DNA from 3 places in the Providencia hangzhouensis genome. Region 3 is predicted to be linked to each of the others. Evidence: predicted binding sites of a transcription regulator. Region 3 holds the regulator's gene; each other region holds the start of a gene.

Region 1 (7,245 bases), 360 kb from region 3:
AAGTTACCCGCTTTGTCGCCAACAAATGGACGCGCGATAACACGGCCAATGTTATAACCACCTTTGGTTAACTCTTCACGCGCAATTTCACACAGCTCATACAGTTTATCTAAGCCGTAAGTTTCTTCGTGACACGCAATTTGGAATACGGAGTCAGCAGAGGTATAGAAAATAGGTTTCCCGGTTTTCATATGCTCTTCACCCAGTTGATCCAAAATAACCGTACCTGATGAGTGGCAGTTACCTAAGTAACCCGGTAAATTCGCTTTCTCAACTAACGTATCCAGTAACTCTTGAGGGAAACTATTTTCTTCATCAGAAAAATATCCCCAATCGAATAACACAGGAACACCTGCGATTTCCCAGTGGCCTGATGGCGTATCTTTGCCTGAAGAAATTTCGCTCGCATAACCATACGCACCAATAATTTCTGCATTAGGGTCAAGACCTGCAGGGAATGAACCGCTTGATTCTTCTCCTGCTTTACCTAAACCTAATTTTGTTAAATTAGGTAAATGCAGAGGCCCTTTACGACCAATATCCGCTTCGCCACGGGCGCAAGCATCTGCGATGTGACCCAATGTATTGGAACCTTCATCACCAAATTTATGTGCATCATGTGCTGCACCGATCCCAAAGGAATCCAAAACCATAATAAATGTGCGTTTCATATTTTTCTCCTGCGGTATTTTTAAAACGATATACCACTAAAATCTATTTGTATTACTCGCTGATTTGGCGATAAACCATTGGTGTTGTTTCAGGAGATTTGTCTCCAATCACCATCGCTTCACGCACTTCTTTCGCCGCTTCTTCCCACGCTTTTTCACTATTTGCATGGATAATTGCCAGTGGCGTTTGGGTATCCACTTTGGCGCCTAACGCAGCGATATCACTCAAACCAACGCTATAATCAATTGGGTCTGTCGCTTTACGGCGACCACCGCCTAACGTCACTACGGACATTCCCAGCGCACGTGTATCCATTTGCGTGATAATGCCATCTTTTGGTGCATAAACGGCTTTGCTCAGTACCGCAGTCGGCAGGTATTTGTTGTAATTTTCAACAAAATCAGCAGGCCCTTTTTGAGCTGCTACCATACGGCCAAACACTTCTGCCGCTTTACCATTGTCTAATACTGCCTGTAATTTTTGGCGTGCTTCTTCGCGGTTTGCTGCTAATGAACCAGATACCAGCATTTCTACACATAACGCCATGGTGACTTCATAAAGACGTGGGTTACGGTATTCACCCGTTAAGAATTGAACCGCTTCACGAACTTCAACTGCGTTACCTGCGCTGGAAGCTAGCACTTCATTCATGTCAGTCAATAATGCCGTAGTTTTACAACCCGCCCCATTAGCGACCTTCACAATTGACTCAGCCAACTCTTCTGACTTCTCATAAGTTGGCATAAATGCGCCTGAGCCGACTTTAACGTCCATCACCAGAGCATCAAGGCCTTCAGCCAATTTTTTACCTAAGATTGAAGCGGTAATTAGCGGAATTGAATCCACTGTCGCTGTAATATCACGGGTCGCATAGAAACGTTTATCGGCAGGTGCTAATGAATTAGTTTGCCCAATAATTGCCACCCCGACATCTTTGATAATGTCGCGGAAACGAAGGTCATCCGGGAAGATATCGAAATTAGGGATCGCTTCAAGCTTGTCTAGTGTTCCACCAGTATGGCCTAAACCACGGCCTGAGATCATCGGTACATAACCGCCACAAGCAGCGACCATAGGGCCAAGCATCAGTGAAGTCACATCACCCACGCCGCCAGTTGAGTGTTTATCAACTAATGGGCCATTGAGGTTGAGTGATTTCCAGTTCAGAACCGTACCTGAATCACGCATTGCTAACGTTAATGCAACGCGCTCAGGCATGGTCATATCATTAAAATAGATAGTCATTGCCAATGCAGCAATTTGACCTTCTGAAACTGAGTTATCGCGAACACCATTGATAAAGAAACGAATTTCTTCTTCGCTTAATGGCTTACCATCACGTTTTTTACGGATAATTTCTTGTGCCAGAAACACAATATTCTCCTTTAAAGTCGAATTTATCGGCTAACAATATTGCGAAAATTAATAACTGCTGCTTGATTTTTTAACGTCAAAACCTAGCGTATTTAATAAATTTGCTAATAGGCTAGAAGCACCAAAACGGAAGTGGCGGCTATCTGCCCAATTGTCACCTAAAATTCGTCCCGCTAACGCTAAGTATTCTGCTGCTTCTTCTGCGGTACGTACACCACCAGCAGGTTTAAAGCCGACTGTTTTTTCAACGCCCATATCACGGATGACTTGCATCATGATTTCCGCGCTTTCTAATGTTGCATTAACAGGTACTTTACCTGTCGAGGTTTTAATAAAATCAGCGCCCGCTTTAATTGAAATTTCAGAAGCCTTACGGATTAGTGCTGCATCTTTTAACTCACCTGTCTCAATGATTACTTTCAGCAACACATTCGCAGCCGCACAAGCGTCTTTACAGGCTTTCACTAAATCAAAACCAATTTGTTCATTACCGGCAATCAGCGCACGATAAGGGAAAACAACATCAACTTCATCCGCACCGTAAGCAATTGCTGCTTTGGTTTCAGCTAATGCGATATCAATATCATCGTTACCGTGTGGGAAATTCGTAACCGTTGCAATACGCACATCTGGAGTGCCTTGCTCACGTAATGTTTTACGTGCAATGGGAATAAAACGAGGGTAAATACAGATTGCAGCGGTATTGCCTGCTGGGCTTTTCGCCTGATGACACAGTGCGATGACTTTCGCATCAGTATCGTCATCATTTAAAGTGGTTAAATCCATAAGTGACAGCGCGCGTTGTGCGGCCGCTTTTAAATCAGTCATATAACTCTCCAACGTTGTTAATTCTTCAGAACGACACGTTCTTTGTTGGCGAGCGGGCTTGGTTCCTTAAAGATGCTAGTCGGATTCTTTCCGAACTGAGCAGCTGAGATCCTTCTCACCGCATCATGCCCTAGAGTCCTAGACTCTGAGAACTAGCAGTTCCATAGCAGCTTACTAATGCCTATTTGACCATGGAATGATGCCATTTTATGTGCTACAAATCACATTAATCGACTGAATGTTACATTATTAAAATAAAAAATGTGATATAGATCAAATTATACCATCTATCGCCATCAATTCTTCTCTCAAATGGCTTTTTCAATATTTTCTTTATCATTGATTGACTAAGTTAAGAATAGTTGAAAATTTACGATTGATATAAAAAGTCATAAAAGAATATAACGAATCAAAATGAAAACGGAAGGATTAATCCCCTTCCGTTTAATTGGATTAGCTGATAGCAAATATAAATTAAATTACGGCTGCTGCGCCTAACGTCAAGAAAAAGCCAGCAATGGTTGCACTCATTAAGTTAGACAGGGTACCAGCCATAACCGCTTTCATACCTAAACGAGCGACATCACCACGGCGATTTGGCGCCATTCCGCCTAAACCACCGAGTAAGATAGCGACGGATGAAAGGTTAGCAAAACCACATAATGCAAACGAAATAATCGCTTTAGTATGGTCGGAAAGCACTTGTTTACCTGCCGCCAGTACTTCAGCATCCGCTTTCATGTATTCACCGAAGTTCATGAATGCGACAAACTCATTCACAACAACTTTTTGGCCGATAAAAGAACCGGCAATTGTCGCTTCACTCCACGGCACACCAATCAAGTATGCGATTGGGGCAAATAGCCAACCTAATAATAATTCCAGTGATAATTGTGGATAATCAAACCAGCCACCAATACCACCTAAGATGCCATTGATCAATGCAATCAAAGCGATAAAGGCCAATAACATTGCCCCCACGTTCAGCGCTAGTTGCATCCCTGATGATGCCCCAGAAGCGGCCGCATCAATGATATTGGCAGGGCGTTCATCTTCAGCGACTAAATCTGTCGCATCAACCCTATCTTTTACATCTTCTGTTTCTGGAACCATCAGTTTGGCGAATAATAAACCACCTGGAGCGGCCATAAAGGAGGCAGCAATCAGGTATTCCATTGGTACACCCATTTGGGCGTAGCCGGCCAAAACTGAACCCGCTACAGAAGCTAAACCACCACACATAATGGCAAACAGCTCTGATGTCGTCATTGTTGCAATATAAGGGCGAACAACCAATGGTGCTTCCGTTTGCCCAACAAAAATATTTGCTGTTGCAGATAACGATTCTGTTCTTGAGGTTCCCAATATTTTTTGCAGACCACCACCAAGAACTTTAATCACTAACTGCATGATCCCTAAATAATAAAGGACAGCAATTAATGATGAGAAGAAAACAATAATTGGTAAAACGCGGAAAGCGAAAATAAAGCCACCGCCACCAAACAGTTCAAACATTTTATCGGAAACAAGGCCGCCAAAGATGAAGCTCATCCCATCTTGACCATATCCAATAACTTTAGAAACCGCGTCAGACATCCCTTGGAGCACACTACGCCCCGCTGGAACATAAAGAACAAATGCACCAATGGCTAATTGAATTAAAAATGCGCCGCCAACTGTGCGTAGTCTAATTGCTCGGCGATTGCTGGAAAATAGAATAGCTATCGCGATAAGTACCGCCATTCCGATAATACTCATAATGAGCTGCATGGAAGGATCCCTGTTCACTTTATTTTAGGTTGATATATAAGGAAACGTGTAAGTCACCTTGACTCTTAATTTGATGATTATACCTAGTCATCACCAATAACCCGCAATACTCATCACAAATACATACTGCAATAAACAACAAAAATTCACATAATGTGACAAAAGTCACAAAAACTATTCAGTTTAATCTGTAAAGGCACTAAAGTCCCAATTAAGCACAATAAAAACTAAATAGATTTTAATAGCCAATTAGTGAAATTATATAAATATTATTTATGATTCCGTATGCGATTTTACTTGGTGAGATTAAATAACGACAAACTATTGTTGTAAAGTTGTTGGGCTATTTCTGCAGGGGATTCGTGGCGAAGCTCACATAATGAACGAAAAACCCACTCAATACGTTCAGGACGATTTGGTTCGCCTTGAAAACCTGAAACTGGCATATCAGGGGCATCCGTTTCGAATAATAATGAAGTCAAAGGGAGTTGCGACATCACATGGCGAGTTTTATTCGCTCTGTCATAAGTAATTGTGCCACCAACACCAATATAATAGCCAAGTTTAACAAAGGCTTGGGCTTGAGATAGACTGCCGGCAAAACCATGCACAACGCCACGAGCTGGGACATCAAAACGACGTAGCATCGCAGCTAATGGGTCATGGCTTTTACGTGAATGTAAAATAACTGGTAAATCAAACTGTTTCGCTAACTTTAATTGTGCGGACAACACCACTTGCTGGCGCTCAAATTGCGGGTTTTGCATATAGAGGTCAAGCCCAATCTCCCCTATCGCCACACACTTTTTATTCTTTTTAGCTAGATAATCAGTCAATATATCAATATGTTGCTCTTGAAACTGACTCAAATATAACGGATGAAACCCCATAGCGGCATGCAGCTGCGGGTACTGCTGTGCCAGTTGCCAAACTCGTGCAAAATTATCCATACTCACTGTAGGAATGATAATATCACTCACCCCACTTTGTTGAGCAAGCTGCAAACTTTCAGTGAAGGAATCACTAAAAGGTGGGAAATCAAAATGGCAATGAGTATCAATAAATTGACGTTTAGCCATCACGATTTTCATTTGCGGATATTGCGGCCAAAGGCATTGAGGTAACAGGCTCCGCCGCCAATTCAGGAATGAGCTCATTCGGTACTTGTGGCTCAAGCTGAATATCTAATGGGTTAGACTCAATTTTCTGTGCCAAAGTATGGCTAAAGCGATTTGTGTTGTGGTCAAAGGCATCACCCAGTGCTGCAATAAAATAGCGACCACACCGGCGCCCCGTATGGTAATCTTGATTAAGCGAAGATACCTTACTACCCAGCGCACTACTTTTCAGTGGAACAGGTGGATAAATCTCAAAGACCTGTACATCTTTTGGTGGGTTTTCAATAAATTCTTGTGTTCTACGGTAGCTTTTCAGATGAACTTTTAGCATCGCGGCCATACGTTGTAGGCCATTTTTATCCCCTTCCAGCCACCGAGTCATTCTTTTCACCCATTCAGGGGTAAAATACATTTGGGAAGGAACGGTACGGATCACCACAATAGTCTCTGCACCGCGGCGGTATGCCTCTTCAACTGGGATAGCAGCACTAATGCCACCATCTTGGTAAAGCGTGCCATCAAATTCGACACCTTCACGATAAAAGCCCGGAATAGCGCTGGATGCACGAATAATATCGAGCCAGTTGTCTGCGTCAGGCTTTAGAAAAGCAGCGGAAAAATCATCACTGCGGCTTGCTCCCATATAGAATTCACGGCCTGAATTTAATAAATCGAGCCCTGCTTGTATACGTAATGGGAATTCCTTTGCTGTGGTGTCGACGAGCCAATCTAAATCAATCAGATGACCGCCGCGGATAAAGCGCAGTGGATTGAAAAATGCCGAATTAGTCGTATAACGCGTGATCACACGGCGTGCATAACCTGCTTGCCCACAAATATACGCAGAAAGATTTTGAGCCCCAGCTGAAGTGCCTATCATCAGGTCAAAAGGGTTGAAATCAGAGATAAGAAACTCATCCAGTACACCCGCAGTAAAAATTCCTCGTTGACCGCCACCTTCACAAATCAGGGCAGTTTTTCCCGAGTTGATATTATCAAAGAATGCAAGCGGCTCAATCGTGCCGAGTGTAACTGAAACGTGTTTTCCCATAATGCCTCTGAATGACAGAAGTTCACTTTAAATAGCTCAAAAACAGAATGAGCTTCCCTTTGAAAGCCCATTCTATCCGCATTGTACAATAAATATTCAGCAATATGAGCTATTGAGACATTTATTTACTGATTAGTTAGCGATGACTAAACCATTTTGTACTGATTTTACCCCATTGACTTGCGATGCCACTTGGGTAATTTTATCAATTTGATCGGCTGATTTAACAAAGCCTGATAAGTAAACAACACCATTGACTGTTTTTACTGATACGCTGTTACTCGAAATACCTTTCGTACCCAGTAATTTTCCTTTTACATCCGCCGTAATCGCGGAGTCATCAATGTAGTCACCGGTGTTTTTAGCGCCACTCGAAATGGCATTCCCAGTATCTTTACCTGCCATTTCAACGGTCTTAGATGCACTGTCCCA
Region 2 (7,245 bases), 1.4 Mb from region 3:
TGAGTGAATCATGACTACCAAACAAGAAATAGACGAATTAAAAAAACAGTTACGTCATCATGAATATCAATACCATGTATTAGATGCCCCCGAAATTCCAGACGTAGAATATGACAAGTTAATGCAACGTCTAAAAGAGATAGAGGCACAGCATCCTGAACTTGTCACAAGTGATTCACCGACTCAACGTGTTGGTGCCGCACCATTGGCTGCGTTTGATACCGTACGCCATGAAATTCCTATGCTATCCCTAGATAATGTTTTTGATGAAGAAAGTTACCTTGCGTTTGATAAGCGGGTAAGAGATCGTTTGAAAAATCATCAAGAACTGACTTTTTGTTGTGAGCTCAAGCTCGATGGGTTAGCGGTAAGTTTGTTGTATGAAAATGGTGAATTAGTACAAGCGGCGACTCGTGGTGATGGGACCGTAGGTGAGAATATTACCGCGAATGTACGAACCATACGCGCTATCCCATTGCGTTTAAGGGGAAGCAATATTCCTGATCGCGTTGAGATCCGTGGCGAAGTCTTCATGCCCCAAAAAGGTTTTGAAGCACTAAATGAGCAGGCACGTAAAACGGATGGCAAAGTCTTTGCAAACCCGCGTAATGCGGCTGCGGGTTCGTTACGTCAATTAGACCCACGTATTACCGCTAAAAGGCCACTCACTTTTTATTGTTATGGTGTTGGGCTTGTGGAAGGTGGCTCGTTACCGGACACACATTATGACCGTTTGATGCAATTTAAAGCATGGGGTTTACCGGTTAGTGATTATGTTCAATTACGTGTTGGTCATCAGGCCGTATTAGATTTTTACCATGAAATTGAGCAAGTTCGACCTGACCTTGGCTTTGATATCGATGGGGTAGTCATTAAAGTTAACTCAATCGCGATTCAAGAAGAATTAGGTTTTGTTTCTCGAGCACCTCGCTGGGCGACAGCGTTTAAATTCCCAGCTCAAGAACAAGTCACATTATTAAAAGATGTTGAATTTCAAGTTGGGCGTACAGGTGCTATCACGCCTGTGGCGCGTTTAGAGCCCGTGCAAGTCGCAGGTGTGGTGGTCAGTAATGCGACGTTACACAATGCAGATGAAATTGAACGCCTTGGCGTGCATATCGGTGATACGGTCATTATTCGTCGAGCAGGGGATGTTATTCCACAAATCGTCAGTGTTGTGGTTGACAAGCGACCAACAGATAGCCGTGAAATTGTCTTCCCGACCCATTGCCCTGTATGCGGTTCTGATATCGAACGAGTTGAAGGTGAAGCGGTGGCACGCTGCACCGGTGGGCTTATTTGTGGGGCACAACGCAAAGAAGCACTGAAACATTTTGTCTCACGCCGAGCAATGGATGTGGATGGCATGGGCGATAAAATTATCGACCAGTTAGTCGAAAAAGAGTATGTCAAAACGCCGGCAGATTTGTACCAATTAAGTGCAGGTATTTTAACTGGCCTCGATAGAATGGGGCCGAAGTCGGCACAGAATCTGGTTGATGCACTCAATAAGTCTAAGCAAACAACATTGGCTCGCTTTATTTATGCCCTTGGAATTCGTGAGGTTGGCGAAGCAACGGCGGCAAACTTAGCAGCGCATTACACCACACTTGAGGCTGTGATGGCGGCGGATGAAGAGTCACTAAAAACCGTTCAAGATATTGGTCATGTAGTTGCGAAACATGTGGTCAATTTTTTCCGTGAACCTCATAACCAAGCGGTGATTGAAGATTTACTGACGAAGGCAAATATTCATTGGCCTGAAGTAAAAGTCGTTAATAGTGCAGAAATCGAGAGCCCATTTGCAGGTAAAACAGTGGTGCTAACAGGGTCAATGAGCGTATTGACGCGTGATGAAGCCAAAGACAAGTTAGTGGCTTTAGGTGCAAAAGTCTCAGGAAGCGTCTCGAAGAAAACAGATTTGGTCATTGCAGGTGAGGCCGCTGGTTCTAAATTAGCCAAAGCAAATGAACTTGGCATACGCGTTATTGATGAAAATGAATTGGTTCGTTTGCTGAATATTTAATAGTGAACTATATTCAATTTGACTTAGTTGCCTACGATCTCTGTAGGCAACAATTTTATACGCAGGTTGTTGTAAGTCTTAACTTAAATTCTCAGTAAAATTTCTGTGCAAAAAAAGCGAATGCTAGGAATTGTTATAGTTGAAACGTGATCCCCTTCTTCTTTTTGCAAAATACACCTAGTAAGCTTTCATATTAATGTGACCTCTGTCTCATTTAAATGTTGTCTATTACATAGAATATGCACATAGACTGATTCTTAAATTTGTTGGAGTCGCATATGACCTCGATCCTGCATTTCGTTTTATCTTTAGTAGTAATTGCCGCTCTTGCCATTTTAGCCAGTAGTAACCGTAGAGGAATCCGTCCTCGCTATGTTGTTCAACTACTGGTTATTCAAATTGCATTAGCTTATTTGTTCTTAAAATCGAATATTGGCGAATCTTTTGTTCTTGGTGTGGCAGGGGTATTTACTCACTTGCTAGGCTATGCAGCAGAAGGGACTAAATTTATTTTTGGTGGCATGATTGAAGGGAACTTAGCGTTCTTCTTCTTACAAGTGTTATGCCCAATCATCTTTATTTCTGCGTTGATCGGGATCTTACAGCACGTCAAAATTCTCCCTATCGTGATCCGTATCATCGGTACCGTGTTATCGAAAGTGAATGGTATGGGTAAGTTAGAGTCTTTTAACGCAGTAAGTTCATTGTTACTGGGTCAGTCAGAAAACTTTATTGCGTATAAAGACCAATTGAACCGGATGTCAGACCGCAGAATGTACACCATGGCGGCAACTGCCATGTCAACGGTATCTATGTCTATCGTTGGGGCATACATGACCATGTTAGAGCCGCGTTTTGTGGTCGCTGCATTGGTTCTAAATATGTTTGGTACTTTCGTCGTACTATCACTGATTAACCCGTATCCACCTGAAGGTGAAGAAGATATTCAAATGAGCAACCTGCACGAAGGGCAAAGCTTCTTTGAAATGTTAGGTGAATATATTCTTGCAGGGTTTAAAGTAGCGATTATCGTTTCAGCGATGTTGATTGGTTTTATTGCCCTCATTGCGATGATTAACGGTATTTTCTCAGCTGTATTCGGTATCGACTTCCAAACCATGTTAGGTTACGTATTCTATCCATTTGCATGGATGCTCGGCATTCCTGCCGATGAAGCCTTACAGGTTGGTGGAATTATGGCAGTGAAAATGGTAACGAATGAATTCGTTGCGATGGATGGCTTACAAGCGATTGCTGGTGGGTTATCTGAGCGTTCTGTTGGTATCTTGTCCGTATTCTTAGTTTCTTTCGCTAACTTCTCATCCATCGGTATTATTGCAGGTGCGATTAAAGGTTTAGATGAGAAACAAGGTAATACCGTGGCTCGTTTCGGTTTAAAATTACTGTATGGTTCAACCTTAGTTAGCTTCTTATCCGCAGCGGTTGTTGGGTTAGTTTTGTAATCCACTAAAACATGTTAGATTAAGAAACGGCGTTCAAATGAGCGCCGTTTTTTATGCTTTGATACGAAAGAGAAATAACAATGGAAAAACAAGATCTCATTGATATGGCCAATACGTATATGCCATTTGGTAAATATAAAGGCTGTATATTAATTGATTTACCTGAAGAATATTTATTATGGTTCTATAAGAAAGGAGAGTTCCCTGCTGGACGTTTAGGGCAGTTAATGGAGATGACCCTAGGAATAAAAATAGAAGGCTTAGAAGGGCTGGTAAAGCCACTAAAGTGCAAGTAATACAGGGTTAAGTAGATAGCTTTATATAGTTGGTGAAAAAGTAGAATAATAAATAAATGTGAGATAAATATGATTGGTGGAGCTAAGCGGGATCGAACCGCTGACCTCTTGCATGCCATGCAAGCGCTCTCCCAGCTGAGCTATAGCCCCAATCGAAATGTTTTGTATTGTGCCACCTAACAGGGAATTAGATGGTGGAGCTAAGCGGGATCGAACCGCTGACCTCTTGCATGCCATGCAAGCGCTCTCCCAGCTGAGCTATAGCCCCAAACAAAATCTTTTGGACGGGATGCATCATATTCAAGCTAAGTTAGAGTGTCAATAAAATAATCGGGTTTTAGGTTTAATTGCTGAAATATAGAACATTTTGCAATCAGTTGAGTGGAGAAGGGAGGATGAATCAGAGAATTGGCCCCCAATAAATTGAGGGCCAATAATATTAAATTATTGAGCAGAAGCTTCACGTTCAGCGATAAACGCTAAGGCTTTCTCAATACGAGTGATAGAGCGAGCTTGACCGATAGCGTGAACGGTCACATCAAGGCCTGGAGACTGGCCAGCACCTGTCACAGCAACACGTAAAGGCATACCCACTTTACCCATACCCACTTCTAATTCAGCGGCAGTTGCTTCGATGGCTTGATGAACATTCTCAGCCGTCCAATCAGTGATCGCAGCTAATTTATCTTTTACGACTTCTAAAGGCTGACGAGCAACAGGTCGCAAGTGTTTTTTCGCCGCATCAGCGTCAAATTCTTCGAAATCTTGGTAGAAATAGTGGCAAGATTCCGCCATTTCTTTTAATGTTTTACAACGTTCACCAAGTAATTTGATTAGATCAACTAATTGAGGTCCTGTGCTGGTATCAATATTCTGTTGTTCAATATGCCATGCAAGATAGGTTGCAACTTCTTCTGCTGGTAATGAATTAATATAGTGGTGGTTTAACCATTGCAGTTTTTCAGTATTAAACGCGCTTGCTGACTTGCTGATAGCGTCAAGGCTGAAATACTCTTTCATTTCTTCAACAGTGAAAATCTCTTGGTCGCCATGAGACCAACCTAAACGCACAAGGTAGTTAAGAAGTGCTTGCGGCAAATAACCGTCATCACGATATTGCATAACACTAACCGCACCATGACGTTTTGATAGTTTTTTACCGTCATCACCTAGGATCATCGAAACGTGAGCATACACAGGTACTGGTGCCCCTAATGCTTTTAGAATGTTGATTTGGCGAGGCGTGTTGTTGATATGGTCTTCACCACGAATAACGTGGGTAATTTCCATATCCCAGTCATCAATAACCACACAGAAGTTGTAAGTTGGTGAACCATCAGTACGACGAATAATTAAATCGTCCAGCTCTTGGTTACTAAATTCAATTGGCCCACGAATTTTGTCGTCAAAAATAACGGAACCTTCTTGTGGGTTACGGAAACGAACAACGTGCGGCTCATCAGGTGTATGGTTGTGTGCATGGTCACGGCAGCAGCCATCATAACGAGGCTTTTCATTATTTGCCATTTGCTCTTCACGTAACGCCTCTAAGCGCTCTTTCGAACAATAACAACGATAAGCGGTACCCGCATCTAACATTTGGTCAATGACATCATTATAACGGTCAAAGCGTTTAGTTTGATAGTAAGGACCTTCATCCCAATTTAAATTCAACCAGTTCATACCGTCCATAATGGCGTCGATAGCTTCCTGAGTTGAGCGTTCTAAGTCAGTATCTTCAATACGCAGGACAAATTCGCCCTGATTGTGGCGACTAAATAACCAGGAATACAGAGCGGTACGTGCACCACCAACGTGTAAATAGCCAGTTGGGCTTGGTGCAAAACGGGTTTTGATTTTACTCATCGAGATTGCCTTAATTGCAAAACATGTTTTTGAAGCGCTTATCTGTTTACTGTTTAGAAGACTAAAAACAGGCACAATTAACTTGATGGCGAGTTTGATGTTCTAAGCAGTGAAATGTCTAAGCATTGCTAAAATGTATATCTATTCTATCATCCTACAATGATTCCTCAATCAAGTTATCAGGATAGAAGACAAGAAATTAGTTTGTTTCGCCAAATTTGACATAAATAAATACGCTTTAAAAATAGTTTCTGTTTTTTTCTTAAAAGAATAAAGAGAAAATGATAGGTAATTGATTAAAAAGGCAGCTTTTCTGGTGAATATTGAAACATCTTGATTATTTTTGCAACGAACGAAAAAAATCTATTGAAAAAGCGTTGACTCAGAACTCAGTATCCCTATAATGCACCTCCATCGACGACGGGGCGATTAGCTCAGTTGGTAGAGCACCTCCCTTACAAGGAGGGGGTCAGTGGTTCGAGCCCGCTATCGCCCACCACCGTTGACGATGAAAAATAAATAATTGGGCGATTAGCTCAGTTGGTAGAGCACCTCCCTTACAAGGAGGGGGTCAGTGGTTCGAGCCCGCTATCGCCCACCAATTATTTATTATAATGTAGTATAAGTCATGAAGTGGGCGATTAGCTCAGTTGGTAGAGCACCTCCCTTACAAGGAGGGGGTCAGTGGTTCGAGCCCGCTATCGCCCACCACTTCATCAGTTATTTGCATTAAAACACAATTTAGATGGGTCGTTAGCTCAGTCGGTAGAGCAGTTGACTTTTAATCAATTGGTCGCAGGTTCGAATCCTGCACGACCCACCATCTAAGCAGTAAAAAATCAGATCTTCCAAGATGGGTCGTTAGCTCAGTCGGTAGAGCAGTTGACTTTTAATCAATTGGTCGCAGGTTCGAATCCTGCACGACCCACCATCTCAAGCCATTCCCAAGCAAGTAATCCAATTTAACCGTCACCTAAGTAAACACTCAGTCGTTAAGCCGTACCTCGACAAGCTGGTTGCAGGTTCAGCCCGTAGGGCAAATCCGAAGGATTTCAATCCTGCACGACCCACCATCTCAAGCCATTCCCAAGCAAGTAATCCAATTTAACCGTCACCTAAGTAAACATTCAGTCGTTAAGCCAGACCTCGACAAGCTGGTTGCAGGTTCAGCCCGTAGGGCAAATCCGAAGGATTTCAATCCTGCACGACCCACCATCTCAAGCCATTCCTAAGCAAATAATCCAATTTAACAATCACCTAAGTAAACATTCAGTCGTTAAGCCAGACCTCGACAAGCTGGTTGCAGGTTCAGCCCGTAGGGCAAATCCGAAGGATTTCAATCCTGCACGACCCACCATCTCAAGCCATTCCCAAGCAAGTAATCCAATTTAACCGTCACCTAAGTAAACACTCAGTCGTTAAGCCGTACCTCGACAAGCTGGTTGCAGGTTCAGCCCGTAGGGTAAATCCGAAGGATTTCAATCCTGCACGACCCACCAGCTCAAGCCATTATCAAGCAAATAATCCAAACTAATACTTAGCTCAGTAAACACTTACTCACTAAATAATACACCTATTTTGTAAGTTGCATTTT
Region 3 (7,245 bases):
CATCAAGGGGTATTCAAAGGCTTGAACCGGCCCTTGACGGTGACACGTTACCACTCTCTGGTAATTGCGGCAGAGACACTCCCTGTTTCTTTTGATGTATCAGCATGGTCACTGAATAATGGTGATGTTGATGAAATCATGGGAATACGGCACAAAACCTTGCCTATAGAAGGCGTTCAGTTCCATCCTGAAAGCATTCTGAGTGAGCAAGGCCATGAATTACTAAATAATTTTCTAAAATATTAATTTATAAATCTGGTTCAGAATAAATTAATTATGCATATTATGCCCTTTGCTATTGCTCTTTTTTGATTTTTTATTCATATTTAATGATTATATTTTCATTATCGCATTAAATAAGAGCAGGTGAGGGGTATGTCAGAACAATACGCAGCAGCAGAACAACACGCAGTTAATCGGCAGACTTTCGATCAAGTTATGTTGCCTATTTTTTCGCCGGCGGAATTTATTCCAGTTAAAGGTGAAGGTAGCCGTGTCTGGGATCAGCAAGGTAAAGAATATATTGATTTTGCTGGTGGGATCGCGGTTCTTGCTTTAGGGCATTGTCACCCTAGTTTGGTGGCTGCTGTGCGTGAACAAAGCGAAAAGCTATGGCATGTCAGTAATATTTTCACCAACGAGCAGGCGCTAAAGTTAGCACAAAAACTTACGAATGCGACATTTGCTGACCGTGCGTTTTTTGTGAATTCAGGCTCAGAAGCTAACGAAGCCGCGTTTAAATTAGCGCGTCGTTACGCTATCACCAAATATAACCCATATAAAACGAAGATTATTGCTTTCAAACAAGCCTTCCATGGGCGCACATTATTTACCGTTTCGGTGGGCGGGCAAGCGAAATATGCAGATGGTTTTGGGCCAAAGCCTGCGGATATTATTCATGTGCCTTTTAATGACCTGGATGCGGTCAAAGCGGTCATTGATGAAAATACCTGTGCTGTGGTGTTAGAGCCCGTACAAGGGGAAGGTGGTGTCACCCCTGCGACATCAGAATTCCTGCAAGGAGTTCGCAAGCTATGTGATGAAAATAATGCATTGTTGATTTTTGATGAAGTACAAAGCGGTATGGGGCGTACAGGTAAATTATTTTCTTATATGCATTACAACGTTGTGCCTGATATTTTAACCACGGCAAAAGCATTGGGTGGCGGTTTCCCTATCAGTGCAATGATTACTACTGAAGAAATTGCGAAAACGATGGAAGTGGGTTCGCATGGTACCACTTATGGCGGTAATCCATTAGCTTGTGCAGTAGGTAATGCGGCGTTTGATATTATTAATACAGAAGATGTATTAAATGGCGTTCAAAAGCGCCGTGAATTGTTTATTGCTCATTTGAATAAGCTTAACGATAAATACCACATTTTTTCTGAGATCAGAGGAATGGGGCTCTTAATTGGTGCTGAGCTTGACGGCAAACTATTGAACCGCTCGAAAGATATCCTGCAAGCCAGCGCAGTAGAAGGGCTGATGATGCTCAATGCAGGCACTAATGTTTTACGTTTTACGCCTTCGCTGATTATTTCGGAAGAAGAAATTAATAGCGGCATGGCGAAATTAGAAACGGCAATAGAGAAGTTACTGAGTTAATGATTAATTGAAAGTTGCAGAGGCATTAATGTCTCTGCAACTAGTTCCTTAAGCAAGCGGTTATTTATTATCCAAGAGGCTTAATTCAGATTGAAGGTGAGATATATGAGCTTCTTCTTTGACTATTTCTGTCATAAGGTTTTTTATATCTTCTAATGTTTTTTGTGGGTCTTGCAAGGTATACTCTAAGCTTTTAGCTTTTGGTATTTTATTTTTAGGGATTATTGTTTGTTCTTCTTTACTTTGCGATAATTTATATCCATTACTAATAAATTGTTTGCGAGCTTTTGATTTTTCGGTGTGGCGTATTTTGATATTAGGCTTTTTTTTTCTAATAATTGATTTTTCTTTCCGATCTAAATTATCTGTTATTTTAGATTTTGTGTGGTTTTCGGAGGTGGTTAAATTAACCACTGTTTCTTTCTTCTTGTTTTCTGAACTATACCCAGAATCGACAGAATTCTCTGAAACATAACCAGATAAATTAGAGTTTATACTTTCATTACTCGAATAAAAATTAATGCTTGAATTCTGATGGTTATCACTAAAAAATTCATTAAATATTGTTTTTGCATTTTCACTGATAATATCAGAGTCTGACTTATTTATTATGCGAGTTGCATCATCAATAATATCTTGTGAATACGCTTGTTTAACAAGTTCGCTACTCTCTGTATTTAGACTTTCATCTTGTGCTTTATACCAGTCAATACCATCATTGTCCCAAGCTAGTTGTTTATTTGTGGTAGATTCATTGAAATGATCTTCTAACGTGCTAATGGCTGATTCCATTTTATTAAAAATATTTCCGCACTCTTTATTTTTGTCAGGTGATGGTTCAGTAGAGTCTAGAGTATTGATATTATTTAATTGATTATTATCTTGAAATACTTCTTTATTCGAATCTTTAATTTTTTCGTGTTTTTTTATTAAATTTTGACTGGTTATAGTAGTTTTATCTATAATCTTAGCCTCGCCATTTTCAAATTTAACGCATAGTTCTTCCTTTTTATTTGTTTTAAAAACATCTCTGAACTTGCGAATACTTTTTTCATGAATGGATTTTATTTTATATTTAAAATTAGATAGCATACCTGCGGAACGGTTTAAATGAAAATCTACAAACGTTGAGGTTTCAACGTTGTTTTTTTTACTTGTTTGCATTGGTAAGTCTTCCTGAGTTTTATGGGTAATTGAATGGTCTTCTACTGGGGTAAAATTTTTTTCTATTTTTCTCGAATTTTTAAATATGAGGGGATAGCGAGAAACTAAGCTCTGATCTTGAGAACTAGGCATATTTTTAAAAAAATCAAGGCTAGTCTTGAAATCGATAGAGCGGATGTCAATATTTTTATTTTTTTGAGTTTCAAAAATAGTTTTATGCTTAGGATAAAATGTCTTATGAGTTGGCTGGGTATTAGGTAGCAAACTTCCTATATTTAATGAAGATACAAAGTTTTCACGTGGTGTCTTTTTTATCTGTTCTGTAGGTTGTTTCACTAATGTGGGGGAATTTACAGATGCTTGATTTGCATATTGTAAGTTTTCAAAAAAGGTTTTATTCTTAATAAAATCTTTTTTGTTATTTTCTAATTGTGGCGAAATAACTTGGTTTTTTGTGCTAGTAATAGTGCGCATATATAAAATCTCGGATGATTAATTATTAATTATTTTATATAAGTATATTTTAATTAATATCAAAAAACGCGAGTGTGCTAGAAAGTCAATAAAGGGGCCATAAGCAAAGAAATGAAAAACAGCGCTATATCATTGATATACCGCTGTTTACAATAATAGCCCAGCCAAAGGTGGCCAGGCTGAAAGGTTAATTAACGTGTGCCGTAAACCACAATTGTTTTACCATGTGCAGAGATCAGGTTTTGGTCTTCTAACATTTTCAAAATACGGCCAACTGTTTCACGGGAACAACCCACGATTTGGCCTATTTCCTGACGGGTAATTTTGATTTGCATACCGTCTGGATGTGTCATCGCATCAGGTTGTTTGGCTAAATTTAATAGAGTTTGAGCAATACGGCCTGTAACGTCTAAGAATGCGAGGTTACCGACTTTCTCAGATGTTGTTTGTAGGCGACTAGCCATTTGCGCAGAAAGGCGCATTAAAATATCAGGGTTAACCTGAATCAATTGACGGAATTTTTTATATGAAATTTCAGCAACTTCGCAGGCGATTTTTGCTCTAACCCACGCAGTACGTTCTTGCCCTTCTTCAAATAACCCAAGCTCACCAATGAAATCCCCCTGATTCAGGTAAGAGAGGATCATTTCTTTGCCTTCTTCATCTTTAATTAAAACAGCCACCGAACCTTTAACGATATAGTAAAGGGTTTCTGCTTTCTCACCCTGATGGATAAGAGTGCTCTTGGATGGATATTTATGAATATGGCAGTGTGACAAAAACCATTCAAGAGTAGGGTCTGTTTGTGGCTTGCCGAGAACCATTAGCGTTATCCTCTGTATGTTATTGCAGCCATTCGGAAAAACGTACTAGAAAGGCTGGCTTTAAAGTCACTAGCTTAGCATATTAATTTGCCTTATATACCTTTAAATAATCAAGGGGCTGATTACTTCAGCGTTTTTGATTGCTCTTGGTAACGCAAATTGATATCAACACTATAATATGATCAATTAAACTGTTGAGTTTTGATCTTAATCCTATCAACTAAGTATTGTTTGTAGCATATTCAATAAAGAAAGTCTTCCCTGTATCGCTTCAGCCAAATAAAGTTGATATAACATTCCTTATATCTATGGAACAATGTAGCCTTTAAACCGATTTCATTTCAAGGGGAAATACAATGGAAGCAAGAGTAAAGTGGGTTGAAGGGCTTTCTTTCTTAGGAGAGTCTGCGTCTGGGCACCAGGTGATGATGGATGGCAATGCGGGTGATAAAGCCCCAAGCCCAATGGAAATGGTGTTAATGGCAGCGGGGGGTTGTAGCGCAATTGATGTCGTTTCGATTTTGCAAAAGGGCCGCTACGATATTACGGATTGTGAAGTTAAATTAACCTCACAACGTCGTGAAGAAGCCCCTCGTTATTTTGTGAAAATCCATTTGCATTTTATTGTGACAGGGAATGAATTAACGGAAAAAGCAGTCGAACGTGCCGTTCAACTTTCTGCTGAGAAATATTGCTCAGTCGCATTGATGTTAGAGAAAACCGTTGAAGTCACACACAGCTTTGAAATAAAAAACTAAAAATAAATTTAATTTTTATTAATATATTTGAATTGAAAGATGCTTACCTTAATTAATGATAAGCATCTTATTTTTTAATCAAAAAATAATTTAACTGTTGTTCTTTTGATTAATTAGTTTTTCGACTATTGGTGCCATAATTAATTCCATTGCTAAACTGAGTTTCCCTCCTGGGACGACAATTGTATTCATTGCTGAAATAAAAGAGCCGGATATCATTGACAGCAAATAGGGGAAATCAATTTGCTCTAGCCCACGAAAGCGGATCACAATAAAGCTTTCGTCTTGTGATGGGATAGCTTTAGCCGAAAATGGGTTAGAGGTGTCTACCGTAGGAACGCGTTGAAAATTGATATGGGTGCGAGAAAATTGTGGCGTGATGTAATTAATATAGTCCCCCATTGAACGTACAACAGAGTCCATAACCGCTTCGCGGGAGTGCCCTCTCTCTGTGGTATCGCGGATCAATTTTTGGATCCATTCGAGGTTGACAATAGGGACAACACCTACAAGCAAATCAACATGTTGTGCAACATTATGTTCTGGAGTGACAACGCCACCATGCAGCCCCTCATAAAATAAAATATCTGTTTTGTCTGGTAGCGGCTCCCAAGGGGTAAATGTCCCAGGTTGCAAGCCATACGGTACCGCTTCATCATAAGTATGTAGATATTTACGGGACTGCCCACAACCTGTTTTTGCATAGTCGATTAAGGTTTGTTCAAGCAACGCAAAATCATTCGCTTCGGGGCCAAAGTAACTGATGTGCCGGCCTTGTTCTCTGGCTTTACGGATAGCCATATCCATTTCAGGGCGTGTATAGCGATGAAAGCTATCCCCTTCTAATGTTGCTGGTTGGATATTTAATTGGTGAAAAACTTTACGAAATGCTTGGCTAGTTGAGGTTGTGCCAGCTCCGCTCGAACCAGTGATAGCAATGATTGGGTGCTTTTTGGACATCGTGGACTCCCTGTGTTGCGCTTATAAGCACTATTTTAATCAATAGTGCATGAAGCGGATTAACGGGTGTTAGGGTTTTGAGTTTTATTTGATGGTTTTACGACATGATTGTGTGGAAAACCTGTAACTTAATTCATGATAGATGATGACGTAAAAATGAACCATAGAATAAAAACATCAGACAGAAAAACTCCCCTTAGGCATGAAATTAACCGATTCATGCAATTCAGACCAGACTAGCACAATTTCACCAGAAACTAACTGCCGTTTCACATCGTTGACCTTATCTTGTAAGCTTTTTTCATGGGAGCCGTAGTCGGTTCCTTCCCGTAAGACATAGCTTTCAATTAGGTTTTCCAATGTTTCAGGTTCAAGTTCTTGCCAAGGAATAATCACATTATTTCCTTATCTAAATAAGGCGTTAACCATTGAGGGATGCGTGTTTCTAACCACATTTGCGGTTTTCTCAAGGTACCGCTCACAAAGCCTACGTGCCCACCATGTTCTGTCATTTGGTATTCCACATTGTGGGGTAAAAATGATAAATCAGGAACAACCTCAGGCGCCATAAATGGGTCATCTTTAGCGTGGATAATCAATGTTGGCTTCGTGATGTAAGCTAATTTAGGTAATGCGCTGCATTTTTGATAATAATCTGTCGCATCATCAAAACCATGAATACGAGCAGTGATCACATCATCAAATTCACGGATGCGTTTTAGTTGTTTAAGCTGCAGCAAGTTTAAAGGTAGTGAGCCAGGGTAGCGTACCAATTTACGCGTTGCATTACGTTTTAAGCCATTTAGTAAATAGCGTTGATAGAATTGAGATATTCCTTTTTCCATCCGCAAAGAACAGGCTTCTAGCATTAATGGGGCCGAAACCACGACGCCCGCATCTAAATCTGCATTTTGCCCACTTTCTGCGAGATAGCACGCTAACATATTACCACCAAGAGAATAGCCGACTGCGGCCGTCGGCGTATCACCATAGGTTTGTTTTAACCAACGGAGAAAATAGCGAGCATCACTGGTTTCACCTGAATGGTAAATTCGCTGTTGGCGATTGGGTTCACCGCTACAACCGCGAAAATGCATAATTACACCCAACCAACCATGCTTTTGGGCCGTTTCTAGCATCCCGTGGGCATAAGGGCTCTTAAAATTGCCTTCGAGACCATGGAAGATCACTAAACGTGGCTTATGTGCCGCTAGCTCAGGTTTTTCACTCCAAGCGAGATCGATAAAATCGCCATCAGGCAATTCAAGCCGCTGCCATATTGGTTTGATTTTCGGTGTTCTACGGAAAATCCTTGGCAGTAATGTTTGGAGGTGTGGATTTTTAGCCCAACTTATTGGACGAAAGTTTTCTGACATAGCCTTATTTTTATTTAATGGGGACTCTTGTGAGTCACATAACATACTGTTATTTTTTTGTGATGCAAGTAAACAAATTTG

What was found. Region 3 encodes CRP, which controls carbon source genes, mostly activating them, when cyclic AMP is high. Its sites were predicted from a motif close to ATGTGANNNNNNTCACAT; they were not measured.
Region 1: a site for CRP is predicted at 4,798-4,815, ahead of PZ638_RS02980 (NupC/NupG family nucleoside CNT transporter). Genes of this name have one in related genera too.
Region 2: a site for CRP is predicted at 2,223-2,240, ahead of PZ638_RS07725 (NupC/NupG family nucleoside CNT transporter). Genes of this name have one in related genera too.

Annotation. Positions count from the first base shown of each region.
Region 1 covers NZ_CP135052.1:693,693-700,937, reverse strand. Annotated here, with positions in the region: gene deoB (phosphopentomutase) at 1-671, opposite strand, end outside; gene deoA (thymidine phosphorylase) at 724-2,046, opposite strand; gene deoC (deoxyribose-phosphate aldolase) at 2,095-2,874, opposite strand; gene PZ638_RS02980 (NupC/NupG family nucleoside CNT transporter) at 3,349-4,632, opposite strand; gene PZ638_RS02975 (TatD family hydrolase) at 4,938-5,723, opposite strand; gene PZ638_RS02970 (patatin-like phospholipase family protein) at 5,716-6,813, opposite strand; gene PZ638_RS02965 (BON domain-containing protein) at 6,946-7,245, opposite strand, start outside.
Region 2 covers NZ_CP135052.1:1,760,941-1,768,185, forward strand. Annotated here, with positions in the region: gene ligA (NAD-dependent DNA ligase LigA) at 11-2,026, shown strand; gene PZ638_RS07725 (NupC/NupG family nucleoside CNT transporter) at 2,305-3,489, shown strand; gene PZ638_RS07730 (DUF3820 family protein) at 3,570-3,785, shown strand; tRNA gene PZ638_RS07735 (tRNA-Ala) at 3,860-3,935, opposite strand; tRNA gene PZ638_RS07740 (tRNA-Ala) at 3,978-4,053, opposite strand; gene gltX (glutamate--tRNA ligase) at 4,230-5,651, opposite strand; tRNA gene PZ638_RS07750 (tRNA-Val) at 6,075-6,150, shown strand; tRNA gene PZ638_RS07755 (tRNA-Val) at 6,177-6,252, shown strand; tRNA gene PZ638_RS07760 (tRNA-Val) at 6,287-6,362, shown strand; tRNA gene PZ638_RS07765 (tRNA-Lys) at 6,399-6,474, shown strand; tRNA gene PZ638_RS07770 (tRNA-Lys) at 6,507-6,582, shown strand.
Region 3 covers NZ_CP135052.1:330,944-338,188, forward strand. Annotated here, with positions in the region: gene PZ638_RS01460 (aminodeoxychorismate synthase component II) at 1-246, shown strand, start outside; gene PZ638_RS01465 (aspartate aminotransferase family protein) at 376-1,608, shown strand; gene PZ638_RS01470 (hypothetical protein) at 1,669-3,246, opposite strand; gene crp (cAMP-activated global transcriptional regulator CRP) at 3,438-4,070, opposite strand; gene PZ638_RS01480 (OsmC family protein) at 4,427-4,828, shown strand; gene PZ638_RS01485 (phosphoribulokinase) at 4,919-5,788, opposite strand; gene PZ638_RS01490 (YheU family protein) at 5,966-6,184, opposite strand; gene PZ638_RS01495 (hydrolase) at 6,181-7,164, opposite strand.